4 regions of the Rufibacter sp. JT20002 genome follow, and region 3 is predicted to be linked to each of the others. Evidence: riboswitches for the same ligand, from Rfam matches in the RefSeq annotation. Region 3 holds a riboswitch; each other region holds the start of a gene.

Region 1 (4,341 bases), on a different contig from region 3:
CTTTTTTACCGCGCCTCAGGGCTTCAGAAACAATGGTGTAGGCTTCATTGGCGTCACTAATAGCTTCCACCAGAATATCCAGGCTTTCGTCCTGAAGCACTTGATGAAAATCATACGTAAAGCTCTCTGAAGGCAAGGGCCGAAGCTTTTTAGGGTCTTTGACACAGATGCGCTCTACCTTATAAGGAAGCGACTCTTCGCGGGAGAGAAGGTCATACAAGCCCTGCCCTACGCAGCCAAACCCAAACAAACCTATTTTTAGAAGACGGTGGGAATCCATGTTTTTCTTTGTTGTTTTTTCTGTAAAAAAGTATCCAAAAGATGGCTTAATTGAGCCGTCTCCAATAAGAAGCCGTCGTGACCGGCCTCAGAATGTATTATCTGGAAGGTAGCATTAGGAATGTATCTGGCTACAAACTTTTGCTCATTCACCGGGAATAGTTGATCGCTGTCCACCCCAATCACCAGAGTCTCGGCCTGTACATGGCGCAATGCCTCCTGTAGGCTCCCCCGGTTACGACCTACGTGGTGACTGTCCATCATCTTGGTCAGTTGCCAGTAAGAAAAAGCATTGAACCGTTTGGCTAGCTTCTCTCCCTGGTATTGTTGATAGCTGGCGGCCCGGTACGTTTTTTTCAGGTCTGAGGAGTTCTCTTTCTGCGCTTGGTTGTACGAGTTATAAGTACGGTAAGACAGCAACGCAATGGAACGGGCCGTTTTCATTCCGTTCAATCCTGCATCATCCGTGGCCAATTGCCAGGTGACATCCTGTTCTATGGCCATGCGCTGACTTTCGTTTAAGGCAATGGCCCATGGAGTTTGCCGGGCATTGGCAGCAATCTGCACCAGCCGGCGGGTAACGTATGGGTACTCCACCGCCCACGCCAATGCCTGCTGTCCGCCAATAGAACCTCCAATGAGAACATTGATTTGCTCTATACCCAAGTGCTCCCGAAGGGCATCAAACGCCCGTACCACATCCAGGTTGGTTAACGTTGGGAAAGCATGGTAATAAGGTTTACCGGTATCTGGGTTTAAACTCAAAGGTCCGGTAGATCCGTAGCAACTGCCCGGCGTATTGGCGCAGACAATAAAATGCTTGGCAGGGTCAAAGGTCTTGCCTTCACCAAACAGGTCGCCCCACCAATCTTTTACAAAAGCGTTTCCGGAAAAGGCGTGGCAAACCCACACTACGTTGCTTTTATCTTCATTCAGGGTGCCCCAGGTAGTATAAAAGAGTTGGAAGCCGGGCAAAGATTGCCCAGACTCCAGCGTAAATTCATCTGTAAATTCAAAAACGCGTCCTTTCAACATGGCTTCTACTCACTTACTGCGGCCTTCAACTTCGGTTCCTGTACTCTCACTTTGGCAAACGCCTGTTCAAAATCTGCTTTGATGTCCTCTAGGTGCTCAATACCCGCAGACACCCGCAGTAGCGTGGGGTTTACCCCTGCTGACAACTGCTCTTCTTCATTCAATTGTTGGTGCGTGGTAGAGGCTGGGTGAATGATCAGGGTTTTGGCATCGCCTACGTTTGCCAGATGGCTCACCAATTCTAGACTGTTAACAAAAACCTCGGCCTCTTCTTTGCCCCCTTTCAAGTTGAAGCTTAACACTCCACCGAAGCCGCGTTTCAGGTACTTTTTCGCCAAAGTATGGTAAGGACTGGAGGCAAGGCCCGGATAATTCACACTCTCCACTAAAGGATGCTGCTCCAGCCACTGCGCCAAAGCCAAGGCATTCTCAACCGTGCGGTCTACCCGTAGCGACAAGGTTTCCAAGCCCTGGATTAATTGAAAGGAGTTGAACGGGCTTAAGGCCGGCCCAAAATCACGAAGACCCTCTACCCTGGCCCTAATAGCAAAGGCAATGTTCCCGAAGGGTCCATCAGCCCCGAATACTTCCCAGAAGTTCAGGCCGTGGTATCCTTCTGAAGGCTCACTGAACTGCGGGAACTTTCCATTACCCCAGTTGAAGTTTCCGCCATCTACAATCACGCCGCCCACGCTGGTCCCGTGCCCGCCAATCCATTTGGTGGCAGAGGCCACCACTACGTTGGCTCCGTGCTCTAATGGTCGGAACAAATATCCGCCCGCCCCAAAGGTATTGTCTACCACCAACGGAATCTGATGCCCCGCCGCTACCGCCGCAATGGATTCAAAGTCTGGAATGTTGAAACGGGGGTTGCCAATAGTCTCCAGATAAAGGGCTTTCGTGTTTTCGTCAATAAGGGCCGCATACGTGGCTGGTTCATCATTCTTAGCAAATCTTACTTCAATGCCCAAGCGCTTGAAAGCTACCTTAAACTGGTTGTAAGAGCCACCATACAGGTTGCTGGAGGCCACGAAATTGTCACCTGCCTGCAGGATATTATTTAAGGCAATGAATTGAGCCGCTTGCCCTGAACCAACGGCAACGGCGGCCACGCCCCCTTCCAAAGCGGCAATGCGTTTCTCAAACACATCGGTGGTGGGGTTCATGATGCGGGTGTAGATATTCCCGAATTGTTTTAGCGCAAACAGGTTAGCCCCATGCTCTGCGTTCTCAAAAACATAGGAAGTAGTTTGGTAGATAGGCACCGCCCGTGAACGAGTGGTAGCATCTATTTCTTGGCCAGCGTGTAGCTGAAGGGTTTCAAAACGATAAGAATTAGACATGATTATAGCCGGTTACAATTGAAAAATTGAACAAATTCAAGAGCCAGAAAACTAACAGACAACAGGTTCCCTCCTGCCGCTGTGCGTCAGGCCCCTAAAGAAAATTTAAATTACTTTAGATGAGGGGATTAGCGACAACAGCAACAAATATCCATCATGGACATAGTGCACATTCGCGTAATAGAGGAGATAATAATAGGTGTGTTACCTTTTGCCGCCATGGTCAGGTGCGGCGCTGCATTGTTAGAAGTGGCGTTGATTTGCTTTTCCATCTTCGTATCAATTTATATTCCCCAAGTGGCAATATGTCCCCTGGGATCAGGACTTAGCACCTTACACGGCTGGTAGGTTGCTAGAGCTTCATTGAGCCTGTCTCTCCGCTCTTCTTTATAAATCAACTACCGGAATAATTGACTTGATGCTGCAAATCTATTAACGAAATCTTTAAACCCAAATAAAATTGAAAATATTTTGCAATTTATTTTCAAAAACCAACAAATGTTAGTAAATGTAGGCCACGGCCTTCCTAAGGGTTTGGGAGAAATATACTTGTCCCGTCTGTAACCTTTCCTAACTTTGCCGCCGTTAGTCATCTGCCATGCAAGCGTTAAAAGAAACCAACTTCCACTTTCCAGAACAAACCGGCTTTTACCGGGGCAAGGTTCGGGATGTTTATTATTTCAAAGACAAACTGGCCTTGGTGGCCACTGATCGGATCTCTGCCTTTGACGTGGTGCTGCCGCGGGCCATCCCCTTTAAAGGACAGGTACTGAACCAAATTGCAGCCACCTTTTTAGAAGCAACGGCCAATGTAGTGCCTAACTGGGTTCTGAGCCAACCGGCTCCTAACGTCACGATTGGTCGCCAATGCGAGACGTTCAAAGTGGAAATGGTTATCAGAGGATATTTAGCGGGCCATGCCTGGCGTGAATACAGTGCCGGTAAGCGTACCTTGTGTGGCGTGTCCCTGCCGGAGGGGCTGCGGGAAAATGACCCGTTTCCTGAACCAATTATCACCCCTACGACCAAAGCCGCCGAGGGCCACGATGAAGACATCTCCAGAGAGGAAATCCTGAAACAGGGTATCGTTTCTGAGCAGGATTACGTTCAACTGGAGGCGTACACCAGAGCCCTATTCCAACGCGGAACTGAACTGGCCGCCGAGCGCGGACTTATCCTGGTGGATACCAAATATGAGTTTGGGAAAGCAGATGGCATCATTTATTTGATAGATGAAATACACACCCCTGATTCTTCAAGATTCTTTTACTCAGAAGGTTATCAGGAACGCCAGGAAAACGGTCAGCCACAGCGACAACTTTCAAAGGAGTTTGTACGTCAATGGCTGATTGAGAATGGCTTTCAGGGAAAAGAAGGTCAACAAGTGCCCGAAATGTCTGATGCAAAAGTAACTGAGATTTCACAGCGCTACATAGAATTGTATGAACAGTTGTTAGGCATAAAGTTTGTTCCCCAAGACTATGCCAGCCAGCCACATACGCTCCAAGAGAGCATTGCGGCCAACATTTTTTAACTTACTTTGTTAAAGATATTCCACCAAAAATTGGTAGATTCGCACTCTAAACCTTTTTGCTGTTACTTATGAAGTACACAATTGATAAAAAAGAGAATTACACCATCATCACCATAGATGAAAAAAAACTAGACACCACGATCGCACCTG
Region 2 (4,341 bases), on a different contig from region 3:
GTTGCAGGAATCAGTAGGATTGTATAAAAGGTTGCTGGTGCTGGACAGCACCAGGCAATTTCTGGTGCAACCGCAATATTTGGAGTTCAGGGAACAGATAAGGAAATCCCTGGAGAAAGGCATTGCAGGAAATCAACTAGCCTTCTCCCGGCTGCTGGTGGATGCCCTGGCCCTTCAGGGTGATACAGTTCCGACCTATTGGAAAGTATATCCAACTAAAGAAGAATTACTGCAGCTTGCAAATAAAGAAGCGCTCAGGGGATTCATAAAGAAGTATGATTACGCAGAGGTAGACAGAAATGCTTTGCTGGTAGAAAAACAATCCAGTATTGAAAACCAGGCTTGGGCTTTAACCAAGGAGTTAAAATATGATTTCGAGAAAGTACGTGCCATTTATATATGGATCGTGCACAGAATCTACTATGATTATAACTACCGTATTTATGATGGCCTGACAACTTTCAAGGCGAACAAAGGGGTGTGCAGCGGTTTCAGTTACCTTTTTCAGGAAATGTGCTTAAAGGCTGGAATCAAAGCCTTTCGGGTAGTAGGGAAGGCGAACAATAGCCCCATAACAAACCATGCCTGGAATATGGTGGAGGTGGAGGGTTTCCAGTTTTTGATTGAGACTACCTGGGCATCATGTGTGAAGGAAAAAACGGACTACTACTATTTCATAAGTGAGAAAGAGCTCTCGAGAACACACAAACCGGAGAAAGTGTATTGACCCGCCTTTTCAGAAGGGATTGGATAAGCGGTGGGTGCAGGACTGTTCACGGCTAGTACCAGGTAAGTTACTGGCAATACGGTAAAAGCATTCAGCCCACCCGCCCACTGAACCATCTCCTGTTCATGGCATTGATAAAGCCCTGGTCAGTGACCGGAAAACCGGACGCATCACCCAAAACAGCATCTAGGCAGCAGTAAGGGCACTGAACTGTTTTTTCACCCTTGCTGCCTTCCTCCGGAAGCCAACCCTCGGGAAATTCTGTGACGGGAAAGATCCTAGTGCAGCAGAAGCAACCGCAGTGACTGCTCTCCTTTACCTGCTTCAGGTTTCCAAGGCTTCTGCGATGGGCTTCCTTTAGAATTTGGTCTGTGTAGTCCGCCATATTGGTTTTTGTCCAAGGGATTGATAGATACCTATGCCTGTGCTAGATCGACAGCTGTTGTCACTAGGCAAAGTGTGTGAACGCAAGATCTGCAAATATTCCGGGTTATAACGGGCCTGGCAAGCTTGCGGGTAAGCTGGCGGCCAAGCCCGGTGCTTTTCTGTAAAATGGCCTGTTCCCCCTTTTCCGGCAAGCGCCGGAGCGCAATGCAGGAGGGTTGATCCGTTGAATGCCTTTTCAAACCATATCTAACACATATGATAGAACCCTCTGATTTATTATTGCTGGAGAATATCCCCTGTATCACATCCCGTTCCATTGAGACAGTCATCAGGTTCTTAACTGAGTACCGGAGAGGCTTTCCGAGTGCGAACAGGGGAGTGGTTAGCCTGTTTGCGGCGGCCTATAACCGGTACGGAACCTGTATGGTGCCTCCCCTGGAAGCCATATCAGTGGCGCGTAAAGTCAGTGAACGTATCCTGGCCCTGTCCGGGGAGAACGGGATCAGGATCATCTCCCGCTTTGACGCAGATTACCCAAAGGCGTTCCTTGTGATGGAAGACATGCCTTTGCTGGTTCATGTCAAAGGAAACCTGGAGGTGTTAAACAACCAGGCCGTCGCTATTTTTGGGAAAAAAGAACCTTCTGCTTTCACCCAGGAAGAAGGGCTGAAACTGGCGCAGATGGTCTTTAGGGAAGGCTTCGCCATTGTCAGCGGTCTTGCGGCAGGTTGTGATTCTATTGCCCACAAGGCAGCAGTTGAAAGCCATGCTCCCACCATCGCAGTGATGGCTGGCGGCCTGCATGATGTCCTGCCTGGGGAAAATCAAAATCTTTCCCGAAGGATTCTGGAAGAGGGGGGATTGCTGCTGAGTGAATATGCTTATGGAGAGAAGGCCAGAAGAGGCACCTACATTGCCAGGGGCCGCCTGCAGACCGCCCTAAGCAGAGGCGTGATCGTCCTGGAGACAGACCTGGCTGGGGGCACCATGGAGTCTGTGCGGTACGCTGCAAAGCAGAAAAAGAAGTTGGGCTGTCTTTATCCATCATCAGCCGGTGGCACATGGGAGGAGCAGTTTGCGGGTAACCTTGTCCTGGTGGAACAGAACAAGGCCAAAAAACTGGGCACTGAGGCTGAGATCCACCACTTTGTCAGTTCTTTGAAGGATAAGGACCTGTGTTGCCCGGCTATATAAATAGTAATAAATTCATCAGGTAATACTATTTGACTCTAATAATTATAAAATTTCTTTGATTATATATATTAAATCACTATATTTGTATTATCATTTAAATTCTCTGTATTCAGGTACACAGGAAACGATTCTTTCGAAGCATTAAGAGTGCCTGTAGGTACGGCAACCGGGTTTAAGCTCCAACGGTGCCAAAACAATGCGCGGCTTCTGCCGAAAAAAAGCTGTAAGCGCTACATCGCCCAAAGCTTTCCTTTTAAAGTGCCATGGCTCATTCCGGCAGGCTTTCACAGTCTTTCAGTCAGGGTTCTAGGTCAACTATGTTTAATCGTTAAAGCAAATCAATGGGCGAACTGTCATTACTGAGTAACAACATTGAGCTGGTCCTGCAGCATAGGGAGGAGATCAAGGCTTATGCACCCTATGCCTTCAGCAGACTGACCATACAAAACTCACGGAGACTGGGTGGGCAATGGTATGAGCAGAATATGTTCATGGGAGCCTACGTAGAAGTCTGGCATCAATATCTGCAAAGGTCACTTGAGCCCGCCATCCTTCCCCTGTACATAGGGTCTGGTATGTTTGGTACCATCTATAAATTCCTGGGGCTTTCTCTAGCAGATAAAATGCTGGTGAAAAAGGTCCCGGCTGGGAAAATGCACACCTCCTGGATGCGGGATCCCATGTGGGCATTTATCCAGGCTAACCCTGCACGAGGGTTGGGGATTCCGTTGTCCCAGGTGGTGGAAGAGATCAGGGCCGGTAAACCGCTGGAAGAAAGGGAGAGTTACCGGCTTCTCTACCTAAGGGAGGAATTCTGCCGATCTGTGAGTGCCATCTCTGGCATCAGGAGCGAAGGGGAGCATGACCTTGCCTACAGCCTGGAGCAGGGAGTGAATTACCAGTTGATGATACAGGTACATGCCGTCATACTGCTTGAGTTATCAGAGAGGGAGAAGCAAGGGTTGGTGTTTGGGGGAAGTGCCGTTGAGCTGAACGATATGGTGACAGAAACCCGGAAGGACCTTGCCGCAATTGCCACGGAAGCCGGCTTTTCCCACCACAGGGTGATGGACTCCCGGACCAATTGGGCCAGGATCAGGTTCACCAAGCAGATTTCCTCCATTGATGAGTTCCTGGAGGGGGATTCTATTGCCTCAATGTGCGGCATGCTGTATGCCATGCGGAAAAGGATCCGCCGGTTGTAACCAGGGCAGGCAGTCGATCCTTCAAGCTTGCGGAAAATTCCCTGTTTGGAGCGCTTGCCCTACCTTTGTATCATGCTTCAACAGCAGGGTTTGTAAGATGGGTTAACTGGGTTTTCCAGTGTTGCCTTTTAAAATTAAGTGCTTCCACGGTCATTGCGAATCCTTTGTGATTAAAGTCCTCAGGTTTGCATCGTGCTCCTGGGCTTCGCCTGGCTGGAAGTGTTACCTATAGAAATATTCCTATTTATGGCTTTGCCTTCGCAAAGTTGTTTCAGTGGCTTCCTGGCGGCTGCCCAGAAGACCTGTGCCTATTTTTTCATCTAACCTTTAAAAACAATCTATGACCAAAACCAATCCATTCGATTTCAAAAACACCTTTCTTAACCTGACGCAATATACCGTGCCTTATGGGTACGAGAGCCAACTGGAACCTTATCTGCCCGCAGGTGTGCAGAAAGACGACTTCGGAAACTACTTCATCAGGATCGGTGAGTCAGCCACTCTTTTTACGGCCCACTTGGATACCTGCTCCAGCGAGTACGAGAAAGTGAACCATGTGTTTGAGGGTAATATCATCCGCACAGATGGCAGTACTATCCTGGGCGGCGATAACAAGGCGGGGGTTACCATCCTGCTTTACCTTATCAGCAAGGGTGTGCCAGGCACTTACTACTTTTTTGTAGGGGAGGAGATAGGTTGCCTAGGTAGCCGTGCCGCATTGAGAGCAGATGCTTCGTTTTTTGCCCAGTTTAAACGTGCCGTTGCGTTTGACCGCAGAAAGGTTGGTTCCATCATTACCCATCAGCGAGGCGGGCGTTGCTGCAGCGA
Region 3 (4,341 bases):
GCTAATTCCTTCTGGGTTTGCGCCAGTTTCACAGCCGTCTCTTTTCCGGCGTTCTTAATGCTTTGCTCACGCGCACGCAGGGTGTCCTGTACATTTTGGAAGAAGGCATCCAGACTGGCCTGCTTTATTACTTTGTGCGGCTGGTTGTATTTTATCTCGGTGGAAGACCTGAACTTCAAAGAACTGAACTGCTGCTGCAGGTTGTATCTGGTTCGGTCTTTTGCAGGAGCAGCAGTTTGGGCCATGCCCGAGGTCATCACGAGAACACTGAGGAAAAGAGAAAGAAAAACGGCTTTCATATGGGGACTATTTGCGTCAAAAAATGTTCGGGTAAGGTTAAAATTAGTGATTTCCTCCCACTAATTCAGACAAAAAACTAGACTTTCTGCTAAGTAACGAAGTTCTACTCCTTAGATTTATACGTTTCACGCATTTTGACTGTTTATTTCAGGAATAGGCTAATTTCATCGAGAATTCATCTATTTACCCGCCACTTCTTCATTTCCTGGCTTAAAACACACTGAACGAGAGTGATTACAAGCTCCTTTCTGGAAATTACCTAAAATTTGTTTGAAGAGATACTAACCAGAGCGGAGCTCTGGCGCTTTGATACCAAAGGAAAGCCAACCCTGAAGCTACTTCCTTTCTGAGCTGTCAGACGCAAAGTGTACATTGCCCAAGTGATCTGCCTTAAATAATCTATATTTCTTTTGCTATATACCCACTTGCTTTCTACCTTAGCCCTTGAAATTATACCGAAGAGGGGAGAGAGCAGGCTCTGAGAACCTCTAGCAACCGTTAACCATGTTAAAAAGGTGCTAACTCCTGCCCAGCCAAATGGGAAATATAAGTTTTCAGACCATGATCAGCAGCAGCAATCTTTCCAACATCAACCTTCTTTCATCACCTACTTCTTCAGGCTACTTCACTGCCTGTATGCACTTTTGTTGTTGCTGTTAGCTTCCTTAGATTTTCCGGGCTCCCGGGGTTCTATCCTTCTGCGCTAATGCAGCGCTTCTCTATTTTCTAAGACTCAATTTCTGTTTCATTTCTTATGTACACAGCACTTGCGCAGGCAAGGGCAAAGAAACAGGCGTTTGCCTGCGACAACTCTTTGCACGCCTGCCTCTCCTCTACCTTGGCGGCGCTCTATCGCTTCCTTTCCCTTTGCTGTTGCGGAAACGCCTTTTCTCTCCCTTTCGCTTTTAACCCATTTTTTGAAAATCACCTTTAAAACACCATGAAATCATCCTTACAGACTTACAGGGCCCTTCTGGTCCTGACTGCCTGGGTCCTTACCATCGTTCCGGCCCTGGCGCAAAGCAGCTATTACTTCCCAAAAACGAAGAACTTTGACGCTGCCATACCTACGCCCGAGCAGTTCCTGGGCTACGGCATCGGCGAGCGCCACAGCCGTTACGAGCAATCGGTGGCTTACCTTAAGGAATTGGACCGGCTCTCTGACAAAGTAAAAGTGCAGACCATCGGGTTTACCTATGAACTGCGGCCGCAGGTGGTGGCCATTATCACCTCTCCTGAGAACCACGCCCGTTTGGAGGACCTCCGGAAAGAGCACCTGCAGCTAGCCGATGTCTCCAAGCCGCTTCCCAACCTAGCCAACGCGCCGGTGTTCGTGAACCTGGGCTACAGTGTGCACGGCAACGAGGCCTCCAGCTTGGAAGCTTCCCTGCTAACCGCCTATTACTACACCGCTAACCAGGACCCCGAGACGCAGCGTGCCTTGAAAGAAGCGGTGATTTTGCTGGACCCCGCCCACAACCCTGATGGCCGTGACCGCCACGCGAACTGGATCAACGTGCACCAGAGCGATCCTTCCGTAGCCGATCCTGCCGATTGGGAGCACAACGAGGTGTGGCCCGGCGGCCGGGGCAACCATTACTGGTTTGACCTGAACCGCGATTGGCTGCCCATCGCGCACGTAGAAAGCAAAAACCGCCTGAAGTTCTACCATGAGTGGCTGCCTAACGTGGTGATTGACTTCCACGAGATGGGCACCAACTCCACCTACTACTTTGAGCCCAGCAAACCCTATGGCTCCGAGAACTACCTGGTACCCCGCAGCACCTATGACAACCTGAACGTGATCATCGCCAAGTACCACGCGGCGGCACTGGACGAGATCGGGTCGCTGTACTTCACCAAGGAGCAGTACGACAACATCTACCCCGGCTACGGCTCCACTTACCCCGATTTCCAAGGCGGCGTGGGCATCACCACCGAGCAGGCCAGCTCCCGCGGCAACCGCCAGGAGAACTCCACCGGCGTGCTGACCTTCGCCTTCGGCATCCGGAACCACCTGAGCACGGGTCTGGCTACCGTGAAAGGAGCCGTAGAGAACCGTGAGACTTTCCTGAAACACCAGCGCGAGTTCTACAAATCCGGCATAGCCGATGGCCGCAAAAACCCGGTGAAAGCCTACGTGTATGGCGAGAAGCACGATGCCACCCGCCTGCGCAACTTCACCGAGCTGCTGCTGGCCCACAAAATTGAGGTGTATGAATTGCCTGGCAACCAGACCATCGGCGGCACCGCCTTTGAGAAGGGAAAATCCTATGTAGTGCCCACCGAGCAACCGCAGTACCGCCTGGTGGAATCCATCTTCGCAAAGAACACTAATCTCCCCGATAGCGTTTTCTACGATGCCTCCACTTGGACGCTGGCCCTGGCCTATGGCTTGCCGCACGTGGGCGCTTCCAAAGCTGTGAACCGCGGAAACCGTGTAGCCACCCTCCCCGCTCTCACCGCTACTGCACCCCCTAAAAGCAACTACGCCTACCTCCTGGACTGGACCGATTACAATACCGCGGGCGCCTTATACCAACTGCAATCGCTAGGGGTGACTGCCCAAACCGCCTTGAAGCCATTCACAGCCAATACCACAGCAGGCGCCAAAGACTACCTGCCCGGGGCCATCACCATCCCCGTTGCCTCGCAAAAAATCTCGTCTGACTCGCTGTACAAAGCCATTCAGAAAGTGGCCGCAGACCGCAAGGTTAACATCGCCTCGGTGAACAGCGGCTTCAGCGCCAAAGGCATTGACCTCGGCAGCAGCAACATTCAGACCATCCGCAAACCTGAGGCGCTGATGCTGGTAGGCAATGGCGTGATGGGTCCGGAGGCTGGTGAAGTGTGGTTCCTGCTGGATTCTCAGTTGAAGATGCCTATCACCAAAGCCGAGCTGAGTTCTTTCCCGCGCCTGTCTTTGGCCCGCTACAACACCATCGTGCTGGTGAGCGGCTCCTACAACAGCCTGGATAAAAACACCGTGGACAAACTGAAGCGCTGGGTGACCGAGGGCGGCACTTTGATTACTTTTAAAACCGCCTCTGAGTGGGCCATCAAACAAGGAATCGCCAATGCTCGCCTTATCTCAAGCGCTGATACCTCCGCTAAAACCACGCGCCAGGCTTACATCAATGCCCGCGAACTGGAAGGCGCCAAATCAGTAGGCGGCTCTATTTACGAGACCGACCTGGACATCACGCACCCGCTGGCCTTCGGCTATACCTCCCGCAAACTGAGCGTGTACCGAAATAGCAGCGTGTTCCTGGCCCCCAGCAAGAACTCATATGAAACGGTGGCCCAGTACACCGCTAATCCGCTGCAAAGTGGCTACGTGTCCAAAGCCAACCTGAAGAAAATCGCCAATTCTGCTTCCTTGCTGGCGCAGAACCAAGGCCAAGGCACCTTAGTCCTTTTCGCCGACAACCCCAATTTCCGGGGTAGCTGGTACGGCACCAACCGCCTGTTCTTCAACGCTCTTTTCTTCGGCAACATCATCAAAACCGTTGGTGGCGTGCTTGCGGGGGAGGAAGAGGAATAAATTCTGACAGCCTTAGTACAAGGCTAGGATTCATATAACCTCTCACCTTGTCATCCTAGAAGAAACCTGGTAGCGAACGGTAATAGCGTTTACTAAACGCCTTTGTAGCTTGCCCACAAGTTCCTTACAGGATGACAGAAGAGGAATTTGGTTTGTGTTCCTAATTTAAAATGAAAGCGGCTACCAAAAGGTAGCCGCTTTTTTATTGATGCTTTGATGGCAAAAGATTGTACAGCAATCTGCATTCCTTTACACGCATTCCGTCCTCCTTTGAAGGGGGTAGGGGGATGACAAGGCGTCTGCAGAACCATTATGTTTCAGCTACAGAGAGGCGACTGTGGTGATGAAAGTCCTCTCCTACTCAAAGGACAACCACAAGGGATTGCGCCTACAGTTTAGGAACGCAATAATAAGCACGAAAAATCATCCCCCTACCCCCTTCAAAGGGGGACGGAATGCGAGCTAACCTTAATTTCTCTGTCCATGGTTCAAGTTTT
Region 4 (4,341 bases), on a different contig from region 3:
AAGGAAATGTTACTTACGCCACCGCTCACTTTGGCTCCCGGCAGGTTTTGCTTGATCCAGCGAGTGGCGTTGATGAAGTCAACAGCGTAGTTGTTGTGCTCCTCCATACCCGTGGCTACGGTCAGGATGTTGGGGTCAAAGATGATGTCTTCGGCGGGGAAGCCTACTTCTTTGGTCAGGATATTGTAAGCCCGTTCGCAAATCTGGATGCGGCGCTCGTAGTTGTCGGCCTGGCCTTCTTCGTCAAAGGCCATCACCACCACGGCGGCGCCGTAGCTGCGCACTTTGCGGGCGCGCTCTTTGAACGCCTCTTCGCCTTCTTTGAGGGAGATGGAGTTCACGATGGCTTTCCCCTGCACGCACTTCAAACCGGCCTCAATCACGCTCCACTTAGAGGAGTCAATCATGATAGGCACCCGGGCGATGTCTGGTTCAGAGGCAATCAGGTTCAGGAACAAGGTCATGGCGGCCTCAGAGTCCAGCATGCCTTCGTCCATGTTCACGTCAATGATTTGCGCTCCGTTCTCCACCTGCTGGCGGGCAATGGCCAAGGCCTCTTCGTACTGCTCGTTTAGAATCAAACGCGCAAATTTTTTAGAACCAGTCACGTTGGTACGCTCGCCGATGTTCACGAAGTTAGACCCTTCATATACCGTCAGTGGCTCCAGACCGGAGTAAGTAGGAACAGCCGGTAATTGCGGCAACGGACGAGGCGGATACTGCTTCGCAATCTCAGCAATAGCCTTGATGTGCGGCGGCGTAGTTCCGCAACAGCCACCCACGATGTTCACGAAGTTGTTCTCCAGGAAGTCGCGGATGTGCTGGCCCATTTGCTCCGGCGTTTCGTCATACGCCCCGAAGGCGTTCGGCAGGCCAGCATTTGGGTAAGCACTGATATGAAACTTAGAAGCCTTACTCAGGGATTGTAAGTGCGGGCGCAGCTGCTTCGCACCCAACGCACAGTTAAAGCCTACGCTCAACAGCGGCATGTGTGACACGGAGTACAGGAAAGCCTCTACCGTTTGGCCTGAAAGGGTACGGCCGCTGGCATCGGTGATAGTACCAGAAACCATCAAAGGTAAACGTTTGCCGGTTTGCTGACTGTATTGGTCAATGGCGAACAAAGCCGCCTTGGCATTCAACGTATCGAAGATGGTTTCTACCAACAGCAAGTCCACGCCACCGTCTACCAGTCCGCGAACCTGCTCGGTGTAGGCTTCTACCAGTTCGTCATACGTTATGGCACGATAGCCAGGGTTGTTCACGTCTGGCGACAAAGAAGCAGTACGGTTGGTTGGTCCGATGGCTCCGGCCACAAAGCGAGGTTTCTCCGGGGTTCTGGCAGTCCACTCGTCAGCGGCTTCGCGGGCAATGCGGGCCGACTCATAGTTCAGTTCGTACACCAAATCCTGCATGTCGTAATCGGCCATGGCAATGGAGGTGCCGCTGAAGGTGTTGGTTTCGGCTATATCGGCGCCCGCCTCAAAGTAGAGGCTGTGTATTTCTTTGATGATGTGGGGTTGGGTGATAGAGAGCAAATCGTTGTTCCCCTTCACATCTAAGTGGTAGTCTTTGAAACGTTCGCCACGGTAATCATCCTCTTGGAGGTTGTACCGCTGGATCATGGTACCCATGGCACCGTCTAAGACTAATATTCGTTTTTTTACTTCTTCCTCAATGCGGGTCATCTTGTGCAAACCTAAAGGGTTAGTTGCGGCTCAAGAAAGGGCAGAGGAAAGTGGCGGGCGCAGGTGCGTGGGAGTTCCGTCACTTATCTCCCCCGGCGCGTAGGTGCAGCGGGTAGGAAGTAGCACCCAACTGAATTGGGTTGCTAAGACATCACAGGGCCTAATCCCTCCGTCTTTCTTGATAAGCAGTAGCAAAGATACGGGTTGCGGTTGGATTCCGCAAATGCAGGTGTGGAGCTAAAGCGCTTTGGGCCAGGTTTCAGCAAAAGAGGTATAAAGCGGAGTTGCCTGACTACAGACGAAAGGCCTGAAATAGAAAAAGCCTGCACGAGGCAGGCTTTTCAAGTAGGTTCGGGGAAGCATTAGAATGTGTAGCGGACGGTCAGAGCTCCGTCGCCATACAAGAAAAGACCGTCTCGGTTGACTTCGAAAAATGGCTTAAAATCGATGCCCACTGAAATCGGAATTTCCGTAATCTGATATTCCAAACCTACAATACCATCCACCCCCAACGTTACGAGGGTGTTATCATAAGAGTCTTCATAATGTTTGCTGGAGGGCTTGTGGTAGTATCTTCCGCGGAAAATGCCCAAGTGCCCGCCGGCTCCATAAAACCACTGCAGCCCCTGGATGCCAAACGCCGAGGCGTGTTGCTCCAATAAACCGGTTAACTGGAAGCCTCGCCGTCCGAAGCCCGTTCCCAGTATCCCCTCCAAGGCGCGGTCTTCTCTGAAAAAATACTTTCCGGAGATACCCGCCGAATACCCTCCCACCCTAAGGCCAAGGCCTACCGTTTGCGCCTGGGCGCTTTCCAGCTTGGCGAGGGAGAGCACTACTATTATCAGCCCAAAAATAAGATGTTTGTTTTTCATAGTAAAATGATTCTTCACAAAAGAGACCGATCCTGGGGTCTGCCTTTCTAAAACTTCTTAGAACCTGGGAATATTTTACCTGTGGATAAAAACTAGTAAAAAGCTTTTGGGCGATTTCCGGTTGAAACCTGAGCTCGCAAGTTAGCTTTTTTTATAAGACTGCAAGTACGCCTCGCGGGAGGTGCGTTGGCCAATTAGCCTGAAAAAGCTGATTTGGTGCTCGGTATCTTTTTTCAGTCCGCGGGCAAACGGGTCTTTTTTCTGACCGTGTTCCTCAAAATCGCGCACATATTGCTCTCTGATCAGGTCGGCGGCGGGCAGAAGTTCTGCGGTTTTGATCTGCACCAAGCCTGTCTTTTCCCAGAGCTTGCGCCACCAGGCCACTGAATGGATGTAGTACCAGTACGCCTGAAAATCTTCGCGCAGAAACTCAGGTACTTGGTCAATAGTCTCAATCTCGTCTTTGAAACATACGTCCACAATGCCAATATACCCGTCTGATTTCAGGAACCGGCAGATGTAGGGCAGATACTTGTCATCGGTGCCGAAGTAGGTGTAGGAGTCAATAACCAGCACTACATCGAAGAACTCCTCTGGGAACGGCAGCGAACGGGCGTCTAGCTGGAGCGGGAACACCTGGTTTTCCAAGCTTTCTTCCTGCACCCTTTTGTAGTTAGCGGTGGCCGAGATAGCCTCGTCTACTGCCCAGACCTGCACTCCAAACTCTTTGGCCAGGAAAATAGAACTTGCTGCCTTGCCGCAGCCCAGGTCCAACACGCGCATGCCTTTCTTTAAGGGAATGAGAGACGTGATGCTTTCCAGATTGAAGAGCACATTTTCGCCCATGGAGTGCTCACGCACCCACTCAGGGTCATATTGGGTACTCCGGGGAAAGTGGTGTTGTATCTGGTGTTGGGCAGCGTCCATGGAAATGAAGTTGGGTCTGCTGCCTTTACGCGCAGCCAAGTTCTAATGTTGAGTAGTTATCTTTTAGGGGAACTTGTCAAGCCATGTAAAATATGTTCTCCTGAAATGTAACAGTAAAACAAAAAATAAGTCCTTGACCCCAAGAGCCAAGGACTTATAGCTGTTCATGATTCAGAAGTAGTAAACTAATCTATCTCTTCATGGCCCTTAGGGTTTGCACTCCCTGCTTAGACTCTAACCGTACAAAATACAAACCTGCTGCCGTCTGATTATCTGCCCACTCTACCTGCATGATTGATTTAGCCTTTGCTTTACCTGCGGTAAGGGTTTTCACTAAGGTGCCACTTGCACTATAGATCTTCACACTATATTCTTCATCCTGAGCAAAAGCGAACTCAATGGTAGTGTTATCAGTGAAAGGGTTAGGATATACCCGGAAAGTATGGTCGGTTCCAACCTGTAGTTCTGATTCACTTACCGATGAGCTGATGGCAGCAACCGCCGGAGTAGTGGTTGTATTGATGGTAATGGTATAGTCCTCCGCCTCTCCATAAGAGATTGAGCTACAAGCATCGGTGCTGGCTAGGACGGCGTTGTAGCGGCTTCTAACCCGCATTTGCCTAGGACCGGCAACTGCGGTGGTTGGAATTGTAATGGTGGCCGTCAGAAGGCTTGTTGAAGCGGAAGCAGATTTGTACACAAACTCTCCAGCATCAGAGAAATCCCTGTCTCCATTATAATCTATCCAAACACCAAATCCCTGCGGATAAGCTGCCCCAGACTGTACTTTGAGAGTATAGGCTTGCCCCGGAGTAACGGAAGTGGTATAGGTTCCAGATGCGGGATAAACGGTG

Evidence for each region. A riboswitch is a leader RNA that binds a small molecule or an ion and turns the genes downstream of it on or off. The one in region 3 is predicted to bind S-adenosylmethionine.
Region 1: linked by a shared signal. The riboswitch ahead of ACW9SV_RS19015 (O-acetylhomoserine aminocarboxypropyltransferase/cysteine synthase family protein) and the one ahead of ACW9SV_RS20820 (M14 family metallopeptidase) in region 3 are both predicted to bind S-adenosylmethionine.
Region 2: linked by a shared signal. The riboswitch ahead of ACW9SV_RS01200 (hypothetical protein) and the one ahead of ACW9SV_RS20820 (M14 family metallopeptidase) in region 3 are both predicted to bind S-adenosylmethionine.
Region 4: linked by a shared signal. The riboswitch ahead of metH (methionine synthase) and the one ahead of ACW9SV_RS20820 (M14 family metallopeptidase) in region 3 are both predicted to bind S-adenosylmethionine.

The regions. Positions count from the first base shown of each region.
Region 1 is NZ_JBSZJY010000004.1:525,103-529,443, reverse strand. Features, by position in the region: gene ACW9SV_RS19025 (homoserine dehydrogenase) at 1-280, opposite strand, end outside; gene ACW9SV_RS19020 (homoserine O-acetyltransferase family protein) at 259-1,314, opposite strand; gene ACW9SV_RS19015 (O-acetylhomoserine aminocarboxypropyltransferase/cysteine synthase family protein) at 1,320-2,657, opposite strand; SAM riboswitch class I at 2,939-3,053, opposite strand; gene ACW9SV_RS19010 (phosphoribosylaminoimidazolesuccinocarboxamide synthase) at 3,256-4,191, shown strand; gene ACW9SV_RS19005 (STAS domain-containing protein) at 4,260-4,341, shown strand, end outside.
Region 2 is NZ_JBSZJY010000001.1:295,425-299,765, reverse strand. Features, by position in the region: gene ACW9SV_RS01210 (transglutaminase domain-containing protein) at 1-727, shown strand, start outside; gene ACW9SV_RS01205 (DNA-processing protein DprA) at 1,370-2,308, shown strand; SAM-I-IV-variant riboswitch at 2,442-2,537, shown strand; gene ACW9SV_RS01200 (hypothetical protein) at 2,650-3,513, shown strand; gene ACW9SV_RS01195 (hypothetical protein) at 3,854-4,341, shown strand, end outside.
Region 3 is NZ_JBSZJY010000005.1:324,190-328,530, forward strand. Features, by position in the region: gene ACW9SV_RS20815 (hypothetical protein) at 1-299, opposite strand, end outside; SAM riboswitch class I at 748-853, shown strand; gene ACW9SV_RS20820 (M14 family metallopeptidase) at 1,241-3,844, shown strand.
Region 4 is NZ_JBSZJY010000001.1:817,547-821,887, reverse strand. Features, by position in the region: gene metH (methionine synthase) at 1-1,688, opposite strand, end outside; SAM riboswitch class I at 1,769-1,876, opposite strand; gene ACW9SV_RS03260 (hypothetical protein) at 2,051-2,560, opposite strand; gene ACW9SV_RS03255 (SAM-dependent methyltransferase) at 2,702-3,526, opposite strand; gene ACW9SV_RS03250 (Ig-like domain-containing protein) at 3,678-4,341, opposite strand, start outside.